4 regions of the Clostridium neonatale genome follow, and region 1 is predicted to be linked to each of the others. Evidence: riboswitches for the same ligand, from Rfam matches in the RefSeq annotation. Region 1 holds a riboswitch; each other region holds the start of a gene.
What was found. A riboswitch is a leader RNA that binds a small molecule or an ion and turns the genes downstream of it on or off. The one in region 1 is predicted to bind cyclic di-GMP.
Positions count from the first base shown of each region.

Region 1 (5,783 bases):
CCCAGATGAATCAGATATAGCAAATGTATTTAGTTCTGTAGTTCATGAAGATCCAGCTACACCAATATTTGAAGCATCACCAGGAGAAAGAGTTATTATAAGACTACTAATGCCAGCAGACAAACCAAGAAATACTTGTTTCGTGCTTCATGGTCATAAATGGAAAGCTCAGCCAGATGATCCATTTACAAATATTATATCAGCTCAAGGAGCCATGAGTGTAGGAAACGTATTTAATCTTGAGTTAATAAATGGAGCATCTATGATACCAGGTGACTATTTATATAGGTCAGGAATTATAAAATGGGATATAGAATCAGGTATGTGGGGAATTTTTAGAATTAAAGATAAGAATACATCAGAATTATAAAATCCTAAGAATGAATATACAAAGTTTTTATTAAACTCTATTTTTGTAATGTGAAATTCCAGTTATAAGAAAAAAATAAATTTTGGTATTACACCAATAAAAAAATTTATGCTATACTTTAAATAAGCAATGCGTTGTACCTATGGTCATACCACTTGTCATAGGCACAATGCATTTTTATTTTGACGTCAAAAAGCATATAGACTGGTCTACCAATAAGGAGTAAAAGAAGTATAAATGAAACTGAAGAATACATAGAAACAGTATGGGGAATGGGATACAGATTAAGTAAAAAATAATTTTACTTAATCTGTATTATCTTGAGATATCTAGATTGGAAATTAATCTCACAAAGATTAATTTGACAAATAGTATAGCAAATAATGTTGTTGATTATGTACAGCAATTTGAAAAAAAACATATGGAAGTGGAACTTAATACAGAAGACCCCATATATGTGCTTGGTAATGAAGAAAAGATAAATCGTATTATCCAAAATCTTATGAAAAATGCCTTGAATTATTCCGATGGAGATGTTGTTATTGATATTTTCATTAAAGATGAAAGTATAATTTTATCTTTTAAAAATCCTATTTCAGATAGTAATGAAATTAATATTGACAATTTATTTGATAAATTTTATGTTGCTGAGAAATCACGAGGTAAATCAACAGGACTTGGATTATCAATTGTAAAATTACTAACAGAACAAATGAATGGAAAAATTAATGCTTTTTTGAATGAAAATAATATAGATATTCAAATACAGCTAAATCCATATATAAATAAATAAAGAATTCTCATTTATTTTCACCAAAAAACAAATAAGAATTCTTTTAATTGATAATTAATACAAGTGCTAAAGTTAATTGCTAATGAAATTCTTAGATGCATATTTTAATGCAAATAATTATATTTTTTATCAAAATATGCTTGAATATATGGAGTTATTAGAATATTATATATATAAATTCTATGAAAACATAATAAATCTGGAAGTAATGATAAATTCTCTTTATTTGGGCACTTTGAGGATTTTGAACTAGTAGTGCAACCCGCCAACAATTAATCAAGATTGTTGGCGTTTTTGATGATAGAAAATATGTGAAAATTTATGAATAAGGAAATATATACTAGATTTTAATTATACATAAGTATTTATTTATATATTAATGAAATTACTGATATATATGTTCTAATTAAGAATCTTCATTAAAATCTGCCCTAAACCCAAAAAGGATATATGGCTCATATGAAGTAATTTTATTGGAACTTATATAAATACAAATAAACTTATTATAAAAATTAAATAAATTATTAAAAGGGGGTGATATATTGATTATAAGGCGGTTAAGTATAGGCCAAAAAATGTTCATAGGCTTTGGAATCATTATTTTAATAATGTTGGCGGTTATTGGCAATACCTATATAAATTTTGTTAAAGAATCCGAAGCAGTCAAATGGAATGGTCATACATATAAAGTTATTCAAGAGTCAGATTGCCTTCTTATGAGTTTATTAGATATGGAAACAGGAGCAAGAGGATACGTTATTACTGGGAATGAAAGTTTTCTCGAACCATTTAATAAAGGAAATTCTTCTTATGAAAATCACTATGATAAACTCAAGCAACTTACAGAAGATAACTCTGAACAACAACAAAGGTTATATAATATTAATAATAAATATAAAGAATGGGTTGAATGGGAAAAAAACATAATAATAGCTAAGAGAAAAGAAGTTTCTTCAGGAAAGTTAAAATTAGAAGATTTGATTGCTATTGTTCAATCAGGTTATGGAAAAAACATGATGGATGAATTACGTTCAATACTTGGAGATATTAATAATGAAGAAGAAAGGCTACTGCAGAACAGAAATGCGGATCTCATTAAAATGGAGAAAGAAACAAGAGTTATTATGCTAACAGGAGGAGCTTTAGCGACTATAGCAGCAATTATTATAGCAAGTTTATCTATTAGGATGATTGTTAATCCTGTAAAAGTTGTTACAAATACTTTTAGAGAAATAGCAGAAGGAGAAGTTAATTTAGAAGCTAGGCTAATGAGTAATTCAGAAGATGAGATTGGCAAGATGGCTAGATATTTTAATATATTTATGACTAAGCTTAAGGAATTAATTTCTGAGAATAGAAACCAAAGCTGGCTGACAACTGGTAGAGCAGAGCTAAATGAAGAAATGCGAGGTGTACGAGAAATTAACACATTAAGTTCTCGTATAATTACATACATATGTAGATATTTAAATATGCAAATTGGAAGATTTTATGTTAAAACGGATAGCAACACTTTTAAAGTATTTGGAAGCTATTCTTATAATAGTTCAGAAGGTTCACCTGATGAATTTAATATAGGTGAAGGATTAGTTGGACAAGCTACTCTAGAAGACAAGATTGTTTTAGTACAAGATGTACCAGCTGATTATATGAAAATTATTTCTGGCCTTGGAGAGGCAGTTCCCAAGAACATATTAATTGCTCCTTGTATGTATCACGAGGAAATAGAATGCATAATAGAGCTAGGATCATTTAATCAATTTACGGATGTACAATTAAAATTTATTGAACAAGTTAGTGAAAACATAGCTACAAGTATAAATTTAACAAAAGCACAAACAAAAATGGAGGTACTTCTTAATAAGACTTTAGTACAGGCAGAAGAATTACAAGTACAGCAAGAGGAATTAAGACAAAATAATGAAGAATTAGAAGAGCAAGCTAAGATTCTAAAACAGTCTGAAATGAATCTGCAAACTCAGCAGGAAGAGTTAAGAGTATCAAATGAGGAGCTTGAAGAGCAAACTAAAAAATTAGAACAGCAAAAGAGAGATATAAGTGAAAATAATAAACTTTTAAGGAAAGCAAACCATGAAATTGAAGGAAAGGCTAAGGAGTTAGAGATTGCTAATAAATACAAATCTGAGTTTTTAGCTAATATGTCTCATGAATTAAGAACTCCTTTAAATAGTATTATAGTTCTTTCTCAATTACTAGAAAATAAAAAAGCTAATGAGCCATTAACAGAAAAACAATTAGAATATTCAAAAACTATTCATTCTTCTGGTAAAAATCTTCTTAGGCTTATTGATGATATCTTGGATTTGTCTAAAGTTGAATCTGGTAAAATAGATATAAATTTTGACCAAGTGAATTTAGCAGAATTAGCTGAGAATACAAAAAGTTTATTTACTCCAATAATTTTGCAAAAAAACATAGATTTTAAGATAGAAATTGAAGATGGATTACCTGAGAAAATAATATCTGATGAGCAAAGACTTCAACAAATAATAAATAATTTATTGTCTAATGCATTTAAATTTACTGAGACTGGTTATGTAAAAATGAATATATGCAGACCTAAAGAAGAAGATATTAAAAATTATAAAATTGAGGAAAATGTTAATAAATTAATAAGTATAGAAATCATAGATACAGGCATAGGTATACCTGCTGATAAACAAACTTTAATTTTTGAGGCTTTTAAGCAAGTGGATGGAACAATTAGTAGAAAATATGGAGGGACAGGACTCGGGTTATCTATTTCAAGAGAACTTGCTCGTTTACTTGGAGGAAACATTTATTTGAAAAGTGAGGAAGGAAAAGGAAGTAAATTTACCTTAGTATTTTTAGATAATGATAATATGGAACAAGTTAAGTTAAATAAAGAGGAATATTCGAGTATTGATAAAAATTATCATGACAATTTGGAAGAAAAAATAATATCAGAAAATGATATTAATGAGTTCACCAAAGATGAGCATTACGAAAGTAAAAAAGAAGATGAAAAGCTTCTTTTAATAATTGAAGATGATGAGCAGTTTTCTACTTTATTATCCGAATTAGCTTATAAAAAAAATTATAAGGTTTTAATTGAGAAAAATAGTGATGAAGCTATAAAATTAGCAGTAAAATACAAACCATATGCGATTTTATTGGATATTGGGTTAGCAAACAATAGCGGGGTGAGAGTAGTTGATAAATTGCAGAACTTAGAATATACAAAAAACATTCCAATTCACATAATTTCATGGAAAGAAGATAAAAATTCATATGATAAAATGAAAAATTTGGTTTGGCATATTAAAAAGCCATATAACTTAGAAGAACTTTATAATTTGTTTGATAAAATAGAGACAAGCTTATCTAACGATTCTAAGAAACTACTTATTGTTGACGAAGATAAAAGTCAAAGTAATATGATATATAATAATTTAAATGAAAGAGGATTCAAGATCACTACCTTAGAAAGTGGATTAGATGCATATAAATTATTAAAAGATGAGCAATTTGATTGTATGATATTAGATTTAAATCTGAAAGATATGAATGGAATTGATCTTGTTAATAAATTGAAAGAAGAAAATTTAGTGAATTTCCCTATTTTAATTTATACAGAAGGTAATATCACGCAAGAAGAGGAAGATAAATTAAATAAATATACTGAGAGTATTATCATAAAAGGTAATAATTCAATTGACAGACTTCTTGATGAAGTGAGTTTATTTTTTCATAGTGTAGATTCTAATATTGATAATAAAAACTTTAAAAATATTAAATTTAGTGAAGAAAAAGAAAATTTATTAAATAATAAAAATATACTTATTGTTGATGATGATATGAGAAATGTTTTTTCATTAACAAGTGCTCTTGAAGAAAAAGGAATGAATGTAGTTGTTGGACGTAATGGATCAGAGGGAATAAAAAAACTTTATGAAAAAAATAATATAGATTTAATCTTAATGGATGTAATGATGCCTGAAATGGATGGATATACTGCAATGAAAGAAATAAGAAAAGAAAAACAATTTGATAATATACCTATTATTGCTATAACGGCCAAATCAATGAAAGAAGATAGACAAAAATGTATTGAGGCTGGATCCAATGATTATTTGACAAAACCAGTAGATATTAATAAACTAATTTCACTTTTAAAGGTGTGGTTGTATAAATGAATAGTGATCAAGTGAAAGAAAAAATTGAGAGTGAAGATATTGAAGTATCTTTATTATTGGAGGGAATTTATTTAAAATATGGGTATGACTTTAGAAAATATTCCACTGCTCATATGAAAAGAAGAATCATTAGAAGTCTATCTAAATCTGGACTAAGTAATATTTCTGAGTTACAATATAAAATTCTTTATGACAGAGATTTTTTTAAATCAGTATTAGCCGATTTCTCAATTAATGTGACTGAAATGTTTAGAGATCCAAGTTTTTATAAAAATTTTAGAAAAAATGTTATTCCTATATTAAAAACTTACCCATTTATCAGAATTTGGCATGCTGGATGTTCTACTGGAGAAGAAGTATATTCTATGGCAATTTTGCTGAAGGAAGAAGGCATATATGAAAGAACACAAATTTATGCTACTGATTTTAATGCTACAGCTTT
Region 1 covers NZ_UICR01000002.1:545,432-551,214, reverse strand. The annotation lists gene CNEONATNEC86_RS14145 (multicopper oxidase domain-containing protein) at 1-370, shown strand, start outside; gene CNEONATNEC86_RS14140 (ATP-binding protein) at 705-1,163, shown strand; cyclic di-GMP riboswitch class II at 1,357-1,439, shown strand; gene CNEONATNEC86_RS14135 (response regulator) at 1,706-5,341, shown strand; gene CNEONATNEC86_RS14130 (CheR family methyltransferase) at 5,338-5,783, shown strand, end outside.

Region 2 (5,783 bases), 630 kb from region 1:
GAAACTATTACATTGAATAATTGATGTGCATCTGCCTTTCTAGCGATTGAAAACGGTCTGTATTGTGCAGTTGCTTCTGATACTTTATCAAGAATTTCACTAGCTCTTTGGCTTCCTAATGCCTTGGATAATAATTGCTTAGCATAATCCATGCCACCTTCAATTATATAATCTCTTGCCTTATTTATTTGTAAAAATTCATTTAATATCTCTTCTCTTTGTTCTGGTGTAACAGATGTTATATTAGCTATTTCATATGTTATTTTTTGAATGTCAGCTTCAGGTAGCTTTTTCAAAATACCTGAAGATGCATCTGGTCCAAGAGTAATAAATAATATAGCCGCTTTTTGAACTCCTGATAATTTGCTTTCACTCTTCATCGCCATAGCCATTCATCACCTCTCATCTTCTGTCAGCCATGATCTGATTATATCAACAACTTGTTCTGGCTTTTCTGTAGCATATTTCTTAATTTCTTGCTCTAAATGCGTCTTTTGATTCTTTACTTCAAAGTCAATAGGCGTAAATACTTCTGGTTCTTTTGGTATTAAACTATCATCAATCAATGTATCCAATAATTGTTCATCCTCAGCTTTCTTCTTCTTTCTAAGCTTTTTGATTAAGAAGAATAATCCAATAAGAACTATTAATCCTGCAATAGAACCTATAACTATTAATCTATTTCTCTTTTGAGCTTCTATTTGCTTATTCATTTCATCAATTTGTGCCTGCATTTGTTCCTCTTCAGTAGTGTCAAATGCAATTCCAAGCACTGATACTTGATCTCCTCTTGTTGCATCAAAGCCAATGGCATTTTCAACAGCTTTTTGTATCTCTTCTTGAGTTGCTGTATCTAAATTTGCATCAATTAAAACTGATGCTGTTATTCTCTTAACTTCACCTGGCGCAGCTATTACTTTAGTTTCACTTTTTCCCACTTCATAATTAGTTTTTTGGTCCTCTTTTGATGAAGTATTATTGTCATTTCCATTAACAATTTCATTACTCATATTATTATCTACTGGGCTTTCGCTGACCTGTCCAGTAGATGAATTGTTTTGTTCCCTACTACTTTCTTGACTAATTATTACTTTATTAGGATCAACAACTGTTTGAGTCTTTTGAGTAGAATCAAAATCTAAATTAGCATTTATCGTAGCCTTAACCTTATTTTTTCCAGCGACTGGTTCTAATAAATTAACTACTTCTTTTTGAAGCCTCTCTTCGTAATTCTTTTCTAAGGTATGCTGCTTTGTTATTGTTTCATCATCTACAGTATTTTGTCCATCTTCAATATCCTTAGTTAGTAAATTCATGTTACTATCAACTACTGTGATATTTTCTTCTGGAATATTTTTATTGCTTTTTGAAACTAATGCTACTATAGCCTTTACTTGATTTTTATCTAAACTTTCGCCTTGCTTTAATTTCAAAGTAACTGAAGCCTTTCCAGGTTCTTTATCTGTTACGAATACAGAATCTGTTGGTTCTGTAATATGTACCCTTGCTTCTTCTATTTGTTCAAACCCCTTAATAGTTCTTTCTAATTCTCCTTCAATCATTCTCTTCTTATTTAATTGAAATTGTTCATCTGTCATACCAAATGAACTAGAATTATCCATAAGTTCATACCCTATAGTTCCTGAGGTTAAACTTGGAGCTAATTTAAGTTTCAATTCATCAACTTTTTCTTTTGGTACTAGAATGGTGTTAGTATCACTTTGACTTTTATATGAAACACCGTCATCTTCTAAAGTTGACATAACCGTTTGAGCATCTTTTGCATCAAGATTTGAAAATAAAACCTTATATTTATTTGCATTTGAATAAATGATAGCACTTATTATTGCAGCAATTATAGCTATCACCGCAACAATTTCTACAATCTTCACTTTTTTGCTCTGCGATTTAAACTTTTCTAAAAGCTCCTTAACTTTCTCTAAAAGTTTTTTCATTTCAAGCTCCCCTTACATATCCTCTTGCATTTTTATTGCATCTTAATTAATTCTTTATACCCTTCAACCAGCTTGTCTCTAGTTGTAGTTAAAAACTGCAAACTTAAATTTGCTTCTGCTGCTTTCACCATAACTTCATCAATTGTAACATCATCACCTTTTACAAATGCATTTGTTGTGGCATTTGATTCTGTTGCGGCTTCATTAACATTGTCTACACATTTTTTTAACATACTAGAAAATTCATTACTATTACTAGTTGCATCCTTACCATCATTTTCTTCAAACTTATTTTGAAACTGCTGTAATCTTAAATTAAAATTATCTTCTATTCTCATCTATATACCTACTTTCCTATTTCTAATGCTTTTGAAAACATTGACTTTAATGCATTAAAGGTATCTAAATTAGCTTCATACGATCTTGTTGACACCATCATATCAGCCATTTCATTTAATACATTTACATTCGGCATAGTTACATATCCGGTTTCAGGATCTGCATCTGGATGAGTTGGATCATATACCTCTCTAAGGGGAGACTCATCCTTTTGAATCTTTACAGCCTTTACTCCTGCCATATTTCCACTAGCATCTAGTGCCTCTTGAAACACTGCCACTTTTCTAACGTATGCTCCACTTCCATCAGCACTTCTTGTAGTCTGAGCATTTGCCATATTAGAAGTTATAGTATCCATTCTTAATCTCTCTGCTGCGAGTCCCGTAGCACTTATCTGCATTGAACTAAATGCATTCATTTCTTCAACCCCTTTACTTTATAACAGACTTAAGTTCATTAATTTTCCCACTTATTCTAGTAATAAGTGCATTATACTTTAGAGTGTTTGCTGCCTGATTGACTTTTTCTATATCAAGATCAACATTATTTCCATCGTTCCTCATACTTGTCCCTTTTTCTTGTTCTATGGATATGTTACCATCAATACTATTATCTCCAGATATATGTTTAGAATTTGTTTTCTTCAACTCAAAGCTCGAATTATCTTTTTCTAAATTTTCTTCAAATACTACTGCAAATTTTTTATAATCTTTTGTATTAATATTAGCCATATTATTAGCTATTACTTTAGCTCTCATATTCGATGCTTTTAACCCTTCTTTTAGCAAATTATAGTTTTCGTCTGAACCAATAGACATTATTCCCATTTCTTCACTTCCCTTTTCTATTTTAAATATATTAAAAAATAACATAAAATTCTGTTATAATCAATTAAATATTATTAATATTGTATTTTCAATATAAAAATACAATATTATCTATATTAATTATAAAATAAACATAACAATTAATCTATATATTTTTCACAGAAATATATTTATCATTAAGTATGTATCATAATAATTTCTTTTGTTGCCTTTAAAATTTTTTAATTGCTTTTTTCCATTTAAAAACAAGCAAAATAAAACTGCTATTTTTATACTAACTTTAAAATAGCAGCTTGCATCATATTTCAAAAGTAAATACTTTCTTAGCAACTGGCTGACTTAGTATTAAACCGTAGTCCCTATAGCTTTGCGTCACAAAATTTCTCTTGCTTTGCTATTAATATTTTATTATATATATAATACTATTTTTTTACAATCTTTTCAAGTAAAATTTGTATTTATTTATATTTAATGTTAAAAGTTGTTCTTAAATTAATTATAAAACATTATTTTAAGAACAACTTAAATATATAATCTATCTTACATTTGCTAAAATATTCAATGCATCCTGTGGTAATTTATTGCTTTGAGCCATTAACCCTATTCCTGAGTCAATCAATATCTTATTTTTTGTTATTTCCATAACTTCCTTTGCAATATCAGCATCTGCCAGACTACTTTGTGCACTTGTTAATACATCGCTTATTTCACTCATGCTATCACTAGTATCATCTAGTCTTGATTGAATAGCTCCATATCTGCTTCTTATATCTGTAAGACATACCACTGCATCATCAACTTTTTCAAGTGACGCCTGTGCTCCAGCTATTGATGTAACATCTATATCATCTATTTTTAAAGCAGCTGTTGATACATTAAAACGAGGAATATCAATAATTTCTCCAGATAATGTTCCAATTGTTGTTTTCATAAATCTAGTAGTGTTGGCATTATCAGTTACTAAATTATCTGATAATTTAACACCATTAAATTCTGTATTATTAGCTAACTCATTTAATGATGACTTTATCCCTTCAATTTCTTTTTGAATTACTGCTCTATCCTCATCATTAATAGTTTCCGTAGCAGCTTGAACTGTTAATTGCTTTAATCTTGATACATTATTATTCATTTCTTGAAGTGCACCATCAAAAGTTTGAAGCATAGAACTTGTATCTTGTATATTAGAGCTTGCTGCATTTCTTCCAATAACAGTCATTCTTAAAGTTTCTGCCTGAGCTATTTTATTTGGATTATCCTTCGCACTATTTATTTTATATCCTGTACTCACGTTATTCATTGCTTTAGAATAATTATCAACGTTCCTTGAATATGTCTTAAATATTCCAAGTGAATACATATTATGATTTAATCTCATATAATAAACCTCCAAAGTACTTTTTCATTTATATTTCGTTTTAATTACTTTATTTATCGGAGATTTAATTATAATCTTTAATTTATTTTCTTAAAGGATATAGTTCTGATTAATTGTAAAATGAAATTGAGCTAACAAAAAATCCATAATGGATTATCTATGCTATAATTTAATCTCTAAAGAAAGTGCAACACAAAAAACAATCACTATGAATCATAACGCGGAATAAATAAAAAATAAACACTTGGATTTCAAAGAAAGTATGACTATTGAACTTCGTCTTAATTATGTTTTTCAACTTACAAAATAGCTAAAAAGCTAAATCACACAATAAATACTATTTTTAATTAGATACATCGTGGCACAACTACACAGATTAGGCAATTAAACTACGTTAAAATGTATCTTGCAGATACTTGCGAAGATATTTATAAAAATAATCGCCAGTATTCTTGTCTCACATTTAAACACCTAGAATACAGTTATTTCATTAATTATGATGTTATAAAAGAAAAAATCATTCATGCTCACCAGATGTGAATAGGTAATGCTATCACCAACGGCAAGTTTCAACGCTTTCAAATAGTCTGTACTAAAACTTTACATGAATATATCAATCTTGACTTGCTATCTGTTCTTAATTCAGATTTACCAATAACCTGTGTAGAAAGGCTAAACCTGCAAAAGTAAATAATCATAAGAAAAAGTTATACTAAGCATCCAACTGATATCGATAATCGTGAAGAATTTGGTTATTGGTAAAAATTCAACAATGACTGTGTTCTTCTGACTATTCTCGAGCGCAAAACAAAGAGTGTCATCATTCATAAAATTACATATAAAACTACTGAACATTTATTAACACGCTCAATAGTATCCGTAACATATATATTAATAAGTTTAACAAAATTTTCAAAACTATAATAAGTGATAATACCTCTCAATTTGTTGATTTATCCACATTAAAACCAGAAACAGATACCTTGTTATTGCAATTTATCTATATAATCCATTGAAAAATTTTATCAATATCATCTATTAGTGTTTCTTTTTAATGTACAAATCAAGTTATATAATATATTTTTCTAAATATTTTTTAAACTCGATATTATCTGCTCCTTCTATAATAGCACCTTTACTCACATTAAAAAATCTGATTTTTCTATTTTTTCTTATGACAGTTTCTATTTTATTTTTAAAAGTTATATATATTTGCGTAGTTTCAATATTTTCCCCATTAATACCCTTGATTTTTTTTCTCTTTAAATTATTATAAAAATCGTC
Region 2 covers NZ_UICR01000002.1:1,173,267-1,179,049, forward strand. The annotation lists gene fliG (flagellar motor switch protein FliG) at 1-380, opposite strand, end outside; gene fliF (flagellar basal-body MS-ring/collar protein FliF) at 396-1,955, opposite strand; gene fliE (flagellar hook-basal body complex protein FliE) at 1,988-2,293, opposite strand; gene flgC (flagellar basal body rod protein FlgC) at 2,302-2,712, opposite strand; gene flgB (flagellar basal body rod protein FlgB) at 2,726-3,121, opposite strand; cyclic di-GMP riboswitch class I at 3,444-3,527, opposite strand; gene CNEONATNEC86_RS17005 (flagellin) at 3,657-4,499, opposite strand; gene CNEONATNEC86_RS17010 (motility associated factor glycosyltransferase family protein) at 5,568-5,783, opposite strand, start outside.
Region 2: another riboswitch for cyclic di-GMP. It lies ahead of flgB (flagellar basal body rod protein FlgB); the one in region 1 lies ahead of CNEONATNEC86_RS14135 (response regulator).

Region 3 (5,783 bases), on a different contig from region 1:
GCGTATTTGAAGATAAAGATGGAAATCTTCATGCATTTTACACAGGATACAATAGAGAATTTTTAAAAGTAGGAAAAGTATCTCAAGTTTTAATGCATGCAACTAGTGATGACTTAGTTGATTGGAATAAATCGGAAGAAAAATTAAAATTAGTTCCACCTAAAGGATATAGTCAATATGACTTTAGAGATCCATACGTAATATGGGATGAAGAAAATCAAGAATATTTCTTAATATTAGGGGCTAGAGCTGAAGGTGATAAAAGAAAACAAACTGGAAGATTAGTTACATTTACATCTAAGAATTTAAAAGATTGGAATTTTCAAGGTGATTTCTGGAGTCCTGGTATATATACAATGTTTGAGATGCCAGAGATATTTAAAATAGGTGAATGGTGGTACTTAGTTTACTCAGAGTACTCTCAACAAAATAAAATATTATATAGAATGAGCAAAAGTTTAAAGGGACCATGGATTAGACCTAAAGATGATGCATTTGATGGAAGTGCATATTATGCAGGAAGAACTGCATTTGATGGAAATAGAAGAATATTATTTGGATGGGTTCCTACAAAATTAAATTGTGAAGATATGAACCAATATGAATGGGGCGGAACTTTAGTACCTCATGAAGTTTATCAAAGAGAAGATGGAACTCTAGGAACTAAGGTACCAGACTCAGTTTGGAATACATTTACAAATAGAGAAGAGTTAGAATCTTTGTCTTTAAAAACAATAGATACTAGAGAAGAAGCAATTATTTGTAAAGATGCTGGAAGATTATTCGCATTTGAAACAACAATAAAATTTGAAGAAGGGACAAGAGAATTTTCTATACGATTTTATGAAGATGAAGAATTAAGCGAAGCGTATGAATATAAATTCTCTTTAGTAGATAATAGATTCACTTTTGATAAAAATCCAAATTATAAGTGGTTCCAAATGATGAATAAAGGATTAGAAAGACCAATATATTTGGAAGTAAATAAAGAATACAACTTAAGATTAATAGTAGATGATACAATATCAACTTTATATATAGATGGAGTAGCATTAAATGCTAGAATTTATAAGAAATTTGGAGATGCAATAGCGCTTACGGTTACAGATGGTGCTATAACTACATCGAACACAACTATATCAAAAACTTTGAATAGATAATTTAATCGAATAAAAAATAAAGTATTTCTAGCAAGATAAAACTTGATAGAAATATAATGAATATACGGGAGGATAAAACTTATGGATTTTAAGCAAATAGCCCAAGAAGTCATTGAGAATGTTGGGGGAAAAGAAAATGTTAGTAGTGCTACTCATTGTATAACTAGACTACGTTTAATATTAAAAGACAATTCTCTATATAATAGACAAGCCATTGAAAATATAAAAGGAGCTAAGGGAGTAATTTTCAACAGTGGTCAGTTACAAATTATATTTGGTTCAGGAACTGTAGAAAAAGTATATGCTGAGTTTGCTAGATTGACAGGTGCTAAAGAAGTGTCTGTTTCAGAGATGAAAAATGAAGGCATTAGTAAACAAGGAAAACTACAACAAGGATTTAAAGTATTTTCGGATATATTCATACCAATAATACCAGCTTTTATAGGAGCTGCGATGATACTTGGTATAAGATCTATTCTTACTACACAAGGTTTATTTGGAATGGAGGGTTCTCTAGCTGATAAGAGCACAACTATTGCCGATCTAGCTAAGTTCTTAAAAATAATAGCAACTACATTTGATTATTTACCAGTACTAGTAATGTACAGTGCAACAAAGCGTTTTGGTGGAAATCCTATATTAGGTCTTTTGGTTGGATTTGTTATGATACATCCAGGACTTGCAGATAGAAATCAATATGTATTAGGTACAGTAAAACCTGAATATTGGCATTTATTTGGACTTGTAATACCAGCTGTAGCATTCCAAGGAGGAGTATTTCCAGCAGTTCTTACAGCATGGTTCTTATCTAAAGTAGAAAAGATTACTGATAAGTACGCACCACAAGTTTTAGCTTATATATTAGTTCCAACCATAACTATACTATTTTCAAACTTAGCATTGTTTACTATATTTGGACCTTTAGGAAATGCGATAGGTACAGGATTAGGAGCAGTTATAGATTTATTATACAATAAAGGTGGAGCATTTGGAGCATTTGTATTTGCAGCATCACTTCAGCCACTTGTTGTCACAGGAACTCAACATGCTATACAAGGTATAGAGGCAAACTTAGTTGCTGTTACAGGATTTAACTATATACAACCAATATGGTCAGTATCTATAATAGCGCAAGGTGGAGGTGCTATAGGTATGTATCTTCTATATAAGAAAAAGTCTAAGGACAGAGAGATAGCTATGTCAAGCTTTATTCCATCATTAGTTGGCATAACAGAGCCAGCAATTTTTGCAGTTAATTTAAAGTATTCAATAATACCTTTCATTTGTTCTTTTATAGGTGCAGGATTTGGTGGGGTAATAATGAAAATATTTGATGTTAAAGCAATAGGTCAAGGGTTAACTGTACTTCCAGGTCTTACAATAGTAACACCACAAACTCTTATACCTTATATTGTAGGAAACTTAGTTGCATTTACTTTACCAATTGTATTTTTATTTATATACGATAAGGTGAAGGGTGTACCTAAAGGTTATGAGGATGTAAGCAAAAAAAATAGTAAAGCTATTTAGATTAAGATTATATAGAATTGATGAAAGCTATTATCTAAGTTAATACTTAAATCATAGCTTTTGATATAAATACACTAACAGGAAGGCGAGAGGGAAAAAGATATGAATTTAAATGAAAATATAACAGGGCTTCAACACATAGGGATACCAACATTAGTGATAGATAAAACTATAGAGTTTTATGAGAGCTTAGGATTTAAGGTGATTCAAAGAGAAAGCCTTGAAGATGGATCAAAAGTTGCGTTTCTTGAATTGAATAAGTTAATAATAGAAACATGGGAGAATAAATCTAATTTCAATGAAATTGGAGTTATAGATCATATAGCCTTAGATGTATGTGATATTGAAGCTGCTTTTAAGGATTGTAAAGAAAATAAATTAACTATATTAAATAAAAATATTGAATTTCTACCATTTTGGAGCAATGGAATAAAGCACTTTGAAATTCAAGGAGTAAATAATGAAAAAATAGAATTTTGTCAGAAGTTATAGAGTTATAAGTCAATTTATATATACTCAATTTATTCAGAATAAAGCAAATTAAAATATCTTAGCACAAATATAAAATGTTTGAATTTGCTTTCCATTAGGCCATGTTTCACTAACATGTTTTTTAAAACAATAAAATGTTTAATAAAGAGATATTGAAATTATTCTATAATGATGATAATATTCTAATGTATGTAAAATTAAATAGGCAAATTTAGAGAAATCTAGAGACGCAAAGCTATAGGGACTAAGGTTTATAACTATGTCAGCCAGTTGCCAAAGAGTACATTATACTTTTTGTTTTTTAGATTAATTTAGTAATATTACATTCTTTGAATATGTAAAATACTAAATTTATAAAGATAATATGAGGCTACTCTTTTTTTGAGTAGCCTTTTTTTAATGTACATCTTATGGGGAATAATAATTATGGGGGTAAAAAATGAATAAAAGAAAAATAGCAGCCATAGTGGCAGCCGCAGTAACTATTAATTTCTCAGTATCATCAATAGAGGCATTAGCAAGTAGAATATCAAAAGCTAAGGAAGAATTGGCCTCAACAGCAGAACCTATATTGGATAAAGAAGATATAGAAAATGCTAGTGAATTAGTAAGTGAGCAAGGAGTACAAGCTACAACTGAAGCTGCAGCAACTATAACAGAAATTGAGACAGAGCCTATAATGGAAACTACAGGTGCTGCTGTAACAGCAACTATAAGTAAATTTGATTTATTAAATAGCAGTAATATAGGTGCTTATAACGAAATATTCAAAATGGATAATTCAAATATTGAATCTATAACTAGCAATGGAGGTAACTATAATAATAATTCATCTATTGAAAACGCTATAGATGGCAATTTTACTACACATTGGGAAACAAAAAAGCAAAATAAATCTGACTTTACAAATGAAGTAGTATTTAAATTAAATGAAGAAACAACTTTAAATAGAATAGTATATGCAGCGAGACAATCATCAGCTAAGGGTAAAGGTTTTGCTAAAGAATTAGAAATATACGGCTCTCTTACTGATGGAGAAGATGATTTTACATTAGTAAGTAGCGGGGAATATAAAGGTTCTACTGGTGATGTGGTAGAAATTAAATTTAATCCAACAAAGTTTAAAAGAATAAAGTTTGTATTTAAAAAAGCTGATCAAGACTGGGCTTCAGCATCAGAATTTATGTTCTATAAAGAAGATAAATTAAGCGATAAAATGGATAGACTATTTACTGATGATACAATGAGTGAAATTAATGAAGAGTTTAATAGTATAGAAGAGATAGATGCTTTAGAGGAAGAAGTAAAAAATCATCCACTATACAGCGATTTTAAAGAATATATAGAAAATGCTAGAGAATTATTAAATGATCAAAATGTAGAAGCTACAACAGCAACTACAAAGCAATTTGAACATTATTCTAATGAAGAATATTCAAATTTATTTAAAATGGATAATAATAATATAAAGAGTATTAGCAATAATGGAGGTTATTATTCTGGACAAGTAATAACAAATGCTATCGATGGTAATGTGGATACATATTGGGAAACTAATACATCAAATAAAGGTGATTTTACAAATGAAGTAGAGGTAGAATTTAAAGACGCTGTAGAATTAAATAGAATAGTATATGGAGCAAGAAAATCTGATAGAAAAGGATTTGCACAGGAATTTGAGATATATGGTTCTACAACATCTAAAGGAGATACATATAAACTTGTAGCAACTGGTAGTCATAATAAAGTATCTGGATTAGTTGAGGCAAAATTTAATCCTACTAAATTTAAACGAGTTAAATTTAAATTTAAAAATTCAGATCAAAACTGGGCTACATTATCAGAAATAGCATTTTATAAACAAGATGTTGTAAGCGATAAAATTGATAATTTATTTACAAATGGACTAAGAAATGAATTATCAGAAGACTTTAATACTAAAGAAAAATTACAGGCTTTAGAAAATGAAACTAAAGGACATCCTTTAGAAAGTTCATTCAAAGAACCATTAGAGTTAGCAAAAGAAATACTTAATGGTGAATTGTCTACTGTAAAAGTTATTACAGCAGAACAACATGGAGATATGGTAGCGCATGCTAAAAATAATTTGAAGTTTGGCTTTGGTAATAACAATCAACCAACAGGTATATCTGCAAAACCAGGTGATGTAATAACTGTTTATGTTGATGCAGATCCAAGCAAGCCTCTACCAAGCTTAGCATTTTCTCAACAAGAGGGAAGCTTTGGTAATTGGATGAGAACAGTGAGTTTGAAGGTAGGTAAGAATGTAATAGCTGTTCCTGAGATACCACAAGATGGTTGGTATAAGCATGAGGTAACTAAAGGTGGCCCAATATATATAGTAAATCCATACACTAAAGAAGAGCAACCTAAAGCTCCAGTTATAAGATTTGCTTCGGGAGATAAATTCCCATTCCTTACAAAAGATACAAATGAAGAAGAATTCAAAAAATTCTTAATAGAATATAAAAAAGCAATGGATGAAGATATAGCTAAAAATCCTAATGTTTTAGACAGAAAGGTATTAGATATTTTCGAGTTCGTAAGTGATCATCTAGTATGGACAGGTACTGCAACTGG
Region 3 covers NZ_UICR01000001.1:1,401,033-1,406,815, forward strand. The annotation lists gene CNEONATNEC86_RS06330 (GH32 C-terminal domain-containing protein) at 1-1,160, shown strand, start outside; gene CNEONATNEC86_RS06335 (PTS transporter subunit EIIC) at 1,242-2,690, shown strand; gene CNEONATNEC86_RS06340 (VOC family protein) at 2,793-3,182, shown strand; cyclic di-GMP riboswitch class I at 3,377-3,460, shown strand; gene CNEONATNEC86_RS06345 (NPCBM/NEW2 domain-containing protein) at 3,622-5,783, shown strand, end outside.
Region 3: another riboswitch for cyclic di-GMP. It lies ahead of CNEONATNEC86_RS06345 (NPCBM/NEW2 domain-containing protein); the one in region 1 lies ahead of CNEONATNEC86_RS14135 (response regulator).

Region 4 (5,783 bases), on a different contig from region 1:
AACTTGTGGACAAGTAATACGATTTTTAGCGCCTCTTGTAATGACGGATGAACAATTAGAAGAAGGCCTTAAGATTTTTGAAAGAGCTATAGAAAAGTTCAGTAGCAAAAATTAAGATCAAAAATAAATATGGAGATGAATTTTGATGAGATTTAATTACAATTTACCAGTAAATATTATATTTGGAAGAGGACGAGTTGAAGAATTAGGAGTTGAGACTGCTAAGTATGGTAAGAAAGCATTAATTGTTACAGGAAAAAGCAGCACAAAGAAAACTGGTCTGTTAGATAAAGCTGTATCTTTACTTGAAAAAAATAAAATTAAAGCTGTGATTTTTGATAAAGTAGAGCAAAACCCGTTAACGACTACTGTCTACAAAGGAGCAGATATTGCAAAAGAAGAGAGGTGTGATGTTATTGTTGGCCTTGGTGGTGGAAGCATAATGGATGCTGCAAAGACAATTGCTTTTGTTACATTAAATGAAGGAGATGTTTCAGATTATATATATGGAAAAAAATTAAGTGACAAAGCACTTCCTATAATATTAGTTCCTACAACTTGTGGAACAGGAAGTGAAGGAAATGGATTTGCAGTATTAACAAATCCTGAGAATAATGATAAAAAATCTTTAAGATGTAATGCTATAATCGCAAAGGCATCCATAGTAGATCCAGAGCTTATGACTACAATGCCAAAGCATATTTTAGCATCAGTTGGGTTTGATGCACTTTCTTTGTCACAATATGGAGGCATATATATCTAAAAATGCCCAGCCAATTACTACAATGATGGCACTACAGGGAATTGAATTAATAGGAAAAAATTTAGTTAGAGCTTATAAAAATCCAGAAGATATGGAAGCATTTGATGCGATAACATGGGCAAGCACATTAGGTGGAATGGTAATCAATACTGCTGGGGTAACAGCATCACATGGCATGGAACATCCTGCAAGTGGATTAAGAGATATTGTACATGGAAGAGGCCTCGCAGCATTGACACCTGTTATCTATGAGGAATCAATATGTGTAGCGCCTGAAAAATTTGCTGTAATATCAAAATTATTGGGTGGAGCTGATGAAAATGACTGTGTAAAGTCAATAAGAAAATTATTAAAAGATATAGATTTAGAGACAACACTTAAAGAGCAGGGGATAAAAGAAGAAGATATAGATTGGATGTCAGAAAATTGCTTAAAGGTATCTCAAGGAAGTATGAATATTCATCCTGTGAAATTTGAATTAGAAGATATTAAAAGAATATATAGAAAAGCACTTTAATAAAGTAGTATCAGAATTTAATTTGAATTAAATAAATTACGAGTAAGGTGAATTTATCATGAAATTAAAAGATGTAAAACTATCAAAAGAAGAATTAAAAGGATTAGTAAGCAAATATATGATTGATACTTACGAAAGATTTGATTTTGTAGCAGAAACTGCAAAAGATATGTACTTGTATGATGAAGGAGGTGATGGATATTTAGATTTTTATGGTGGTATTGCAGTTAATAGTGCAGGGAATTGTAATGAAAAAGTAGTAGCCGCTATTAAGGATCAGGTAGAAGATATAATCCATACATTTAATTATCCATATACAATTCCTCAAGCATTACTTGCAAAATTAATTTGTGAGACAATAGGGATGGATAAAATTTTTTATCAAAGTACAGGGACAGAAGCAAATGAAGCAATGATAAAAATGGCAAGAAAATATGGAGTGGATGAATATGGACCAAACAAATATAATATTGTAACAGCTAAAAATGGTTTCCACGGAAGAACATATGGATCTATGTCAGCAACAGGACAACCTGATAATGGATGTCAAATTGGATTTAAGCCAATGGTACCTGGATTTACTTATGCTGAATATAATAATTTGCAAGCATTTAAAGATGCATGTACGGAAAATACAATAGCTATAATGATTGAACCAATACAGGGAGAAGGTGGAGTACATCCAGCAACACAAGAATTTATGCAAGGGCTTAGAAAACTCTGCGATGAAAAAGGAATGCTACTATTATTGGATGAAGTTCAAACAGGATGGTGCAGAACCGGTAAAACTATGGCGTACATGCATTACAATGTAAAACCGGATATTGTGTCAATGGCGAAAGCTATGGGAGGCGGAATGCCAATAGCAGCAATATGTGCAACTGAAAAAGTGTCTAAAGCATTTACACTTGGATCTCATGGAACAACTTATGGAGGAAATCCAGTATGTTGTGCTGCTTCATATGCACAAATTAATGAATTAATTGATAAAGACTTAGCAGGAAATGCTGAAAAGATGGGAGAATATCTTAAAGCTAAGTTAAAAGAGTTACCACATATAGTAGAAGTGCGTGGAAAAGGATTATTAGTTGGGGTTGAATTTGACCAAAATATTGCTGTAGATGTTAAGCATGCATGTTTTGATAGAAAGCTTTTAATTACAGCTATTGGAGGAAATACAATTCGTATGGTTCCACCGCTAATATTAAATGAAGAGGATTGTGATAAAGCTTTTGAAATAATAAAGGAATCAGTAGATGACGTTGTTAAATAATCTGCATTAATTAAAAGCCTGTTGAGTATCTCAATAGGCTTTTTGAATATTAATATTTGAAGATGAGTAGTAGTTAAGCTTATGTTTATAATCGAAGAAATAATGTGATGTTTTTAATAATGAATTAAAAACATGAGAAATATTGGACGAAAACGTGAATTTATGTGAAAATTTTGAAGAAATGAAAATTAATGATTGAAAATTAAAGCCTTTAATGATAATATAAGTATAGAATTTAGTACAAGCTAAAAGTATAAAAAATAATTTAATAGGGCAAAGCAGTTGAAAAGCTGTGACGCAAAGCTAAAGGGCCTTTTCCTAATGGATGGCAGCCAGTTGCATTTTACATAAGGGGCTATTTCATTTAAAAAATGCAATAAAGCTCTTTTTTAATGCCTTTGTCTATTTATAAATAGGAGGAAAAAATGAGTAAAAAAATTTTGATATGTGATGATACTATATTTATGAGAAAGATGCTTAGAGAAATTTTGACAGAAAACGGTTATGAGGTAGTTGGAGAAGCTGAAAATGGAAAAGTGGCCATAGAAAAATATAATCAGTTAAGTCCAGATTTAACTTTGATGGATATAACTATGCCGGAAATGGATGGAGTTAATGCACTTATTGGGATTCTTGAAAGTGATGTTGATGCCAATGTAATCATGTGTTCTGCAATGGGACAGGAAAACGTTGTAGTTAGTGCAATAAAAGCAGGAGCCAAAGACTTTATAGTTAAACCTTTTAAAAATGAAAGAGTAGTAGAAGCGGTAAGAAGAACAATCGGAGATTAATGATGTATTAACCTAAAAAATCTAAAATAAATATGTTTTAAAACCAAAAGGAAAAAGCTCGTAGGCGAGAGAATTCTCAAGTCTACGGGCTTTTTATGGAGGCACCACCCAGATTTGAACTGAGGAATAAAGGTTTTGCAGACCTCTGCCTTACCACTTGGCTATAGTGCCTTAATCTTAATTAAATATCTTATATTAATAATATAGCTAAATTGAGAAAAAATGTTACTAAAAAATCTCATTTAAAAATAAAATCTGCATAAGCCTAGAAAAATAGGACTTATGCAGATTTTATTTTTAAAAGTAACATACAGAAACACAAATCATATTATATATGGACATGACTAAAGAGTAAGCAGACTGCCCCTGTCTATTAATTTACCTTTTCTAAGATAAATTGGCTCAATGTCATATTTAAAAAGAAACTCTTTTATTTTATTTCCGTACTTGTAATATGATAAATCACCAAAGAAAGCCATCTTGTTATTTGAAATCATTCCACCAACGCCACCTATAAATCCATAATTTAAAGATGGAAGTAGTATATCACCAGGAGGTACCAATAATATATCAAAATCATAATTTTTTAATACGTTAAAAATTCCTTTATCACTAGTTATCAATGAATTTTCTCTCACCGGCAGTATAGAACACTTGGTATAACCTTGAGGCACAGAAATAACAATTTTATAAGTTTGAGAACCAAGTAGATTTTCATCAGTATATTTTGTATTGTGTATGAAATATTTATCGGTTATAAATGCATTTAAAAAAATATCTCCAGGATATGTATTAGACAAAGTATTTTTTGAAACAATATATTTTATGTTGTTATCAAGTAGAAAATTTTTAAAATTATTATGGATTTTATTATGGATTATTACTTTATGTTCACTATCATTTTTTAAAATATTCATTTGAATATCTGGATGACCATTAATTGCTTTATATACAAGATCACATTGTGGTACCGATATAACATTAAGGTTTAAAGCAGAAAGATTCAATAATTCTTCTTTACTAATTCTATAATCAACAAAACAATACATTGAAAAACTCCTTAAGATTTATTTTATTAGAATGTTGCTACAATTATATTTTTATTCTATATATAACATGGTGTCAATAAATTTAATTTATATCTAAACATTATAGGAAAATATTCAACTTACAATTATTTAGGGAAAAAACAAATAAAATTATACATACAAATATTAAGAAGGGAGTGAAATCCATGCTTATTTTAAAATTAGCTTATGATGATGATTTGTCTTTTTCGAAAGATTTGCAAGAGCTAAGAGAACGACTTAAGAAGAAAGATATTTTAATAGGGCTTGTAGAAAGCATAGAAGGCAAGACTCATATAATTAAAATAATCTGTGAAGAAAATTGCTATAATGAAAAGATAAAAGAAATTATTAATATGTATGTTAGCAATATTTTATATAGAATTGTTATTGAGAATTATAGAAAAAAAGAAATGTTCGAGTTTTTAACTGATAATTATTTTTTCTTAAAGCAAAATGAAATATTAGAAATAGAAAATGAAATAATGAAAGTATTAAAATGTGAAGATTTAAATGATAAAGAAGGTAGCGTATATTGTTTAAATAGAATAAATTCTATAATAAACAAAATACAAGAATGCATAAGTGAAAATCAGGAGATAAATGTTGATGGTTTTTTAACATTTAGAATGAGAAAGTTACGAAAAGAAATAGAAGAAGTAATAGAGAAAGTAATTGAGATGTACATGGTAGAAAAAGAATATAATGAGTTTGTAAAACTGTTAAAATATTTTGTTAATATTCAAGAATGCAAGATAGAGGAAGTAAACATTATTATTAATGAAGATAATAAATATAAAGTAGAAGATAAAGAAGGAAGAGATTTATATAAAGATTTTTTAAAGGAATTAACTGGAGATGAAAAAGATTTAGAAGTGAATATCGAAGATATATTGATCAGTGGTCTTATAACAAGTTCTCCAGAGAATATAGTCATTCATGGAAAGGAAAATTGCAATAATAAAGAGTTCCTTGAAACTATTGAAAATGTATTTGGAAACAAAGTGAGATATTGTGATAAAATAGATGAGTGTATAGAAATAAAAAATATGAGTAAAAATGTTGACATATATAAATAATGATGATATACTCATATTCGTTAAGAAGAAACAGCCGTTTCTCACCCTGCAGTGTCTAATGATTACTAGTAGAGGTTATATGTCTATGCATTATTTTGATTGAGATGACGGCTATTATGGCCGTCTTTTTTATTGTGTATAGATATTTTTCGGAGGTGAAAAAAATTAGTAAAGATTATTCTATTAATGACCAAATTAGAGAAAAAGAACTAAGAGTAATTGGAAGCGATGGAGAACAATTAGGTGTTATTTCATCAGCAGAAGCAAGAAGAATTGCTGAAGAAAAAGATTTA
Region 4 covers NZ_UICR01000001.1:1,948,579-1,954,361, forward strand. The annotation lists gene CNEONATNEC86_RS09005 (aspartate aminotransferase family protein) at 1-115, shown strand, start outside; partial or broken gene CNEONATNEC86_RS09010 (iron-containing alcohol dehydrogenase) at 146-1,280, shown strand; gene CNEONATNEC86_RS09015 (aspartate aminotransferase family protein) at 1,339-2,553, shown strand; cyclic di-GMP riboswitch class I at 2,816-2,897, shown strand; gene CNEONATNEC86_RS09020 (response regulator) at 2,979-3,344, shown strand; tRNA gene CNEONATNEC86_RS09025 (tRNA-Cys) at 3,441-3,515, opposite strand; gene CNEONATNEC86_RS09030 (DUF6873 family GME fold protein) at 3,689-4,393, opposite strand; gene ytxC (putative sporulation protein YtxC) at 4,579-5,490, shown strand; gene infC (translation initiation factor IF-3) at 5,646-5,783, shown strand, end outside.
Region 4: another riboswitch for cyclic di-GMP. It lies ahead of CNEONATNEC86_RS09020 (response regulator); the one in region 1 lies ahead of CNEONATNEC86_RS14135 (response regulator).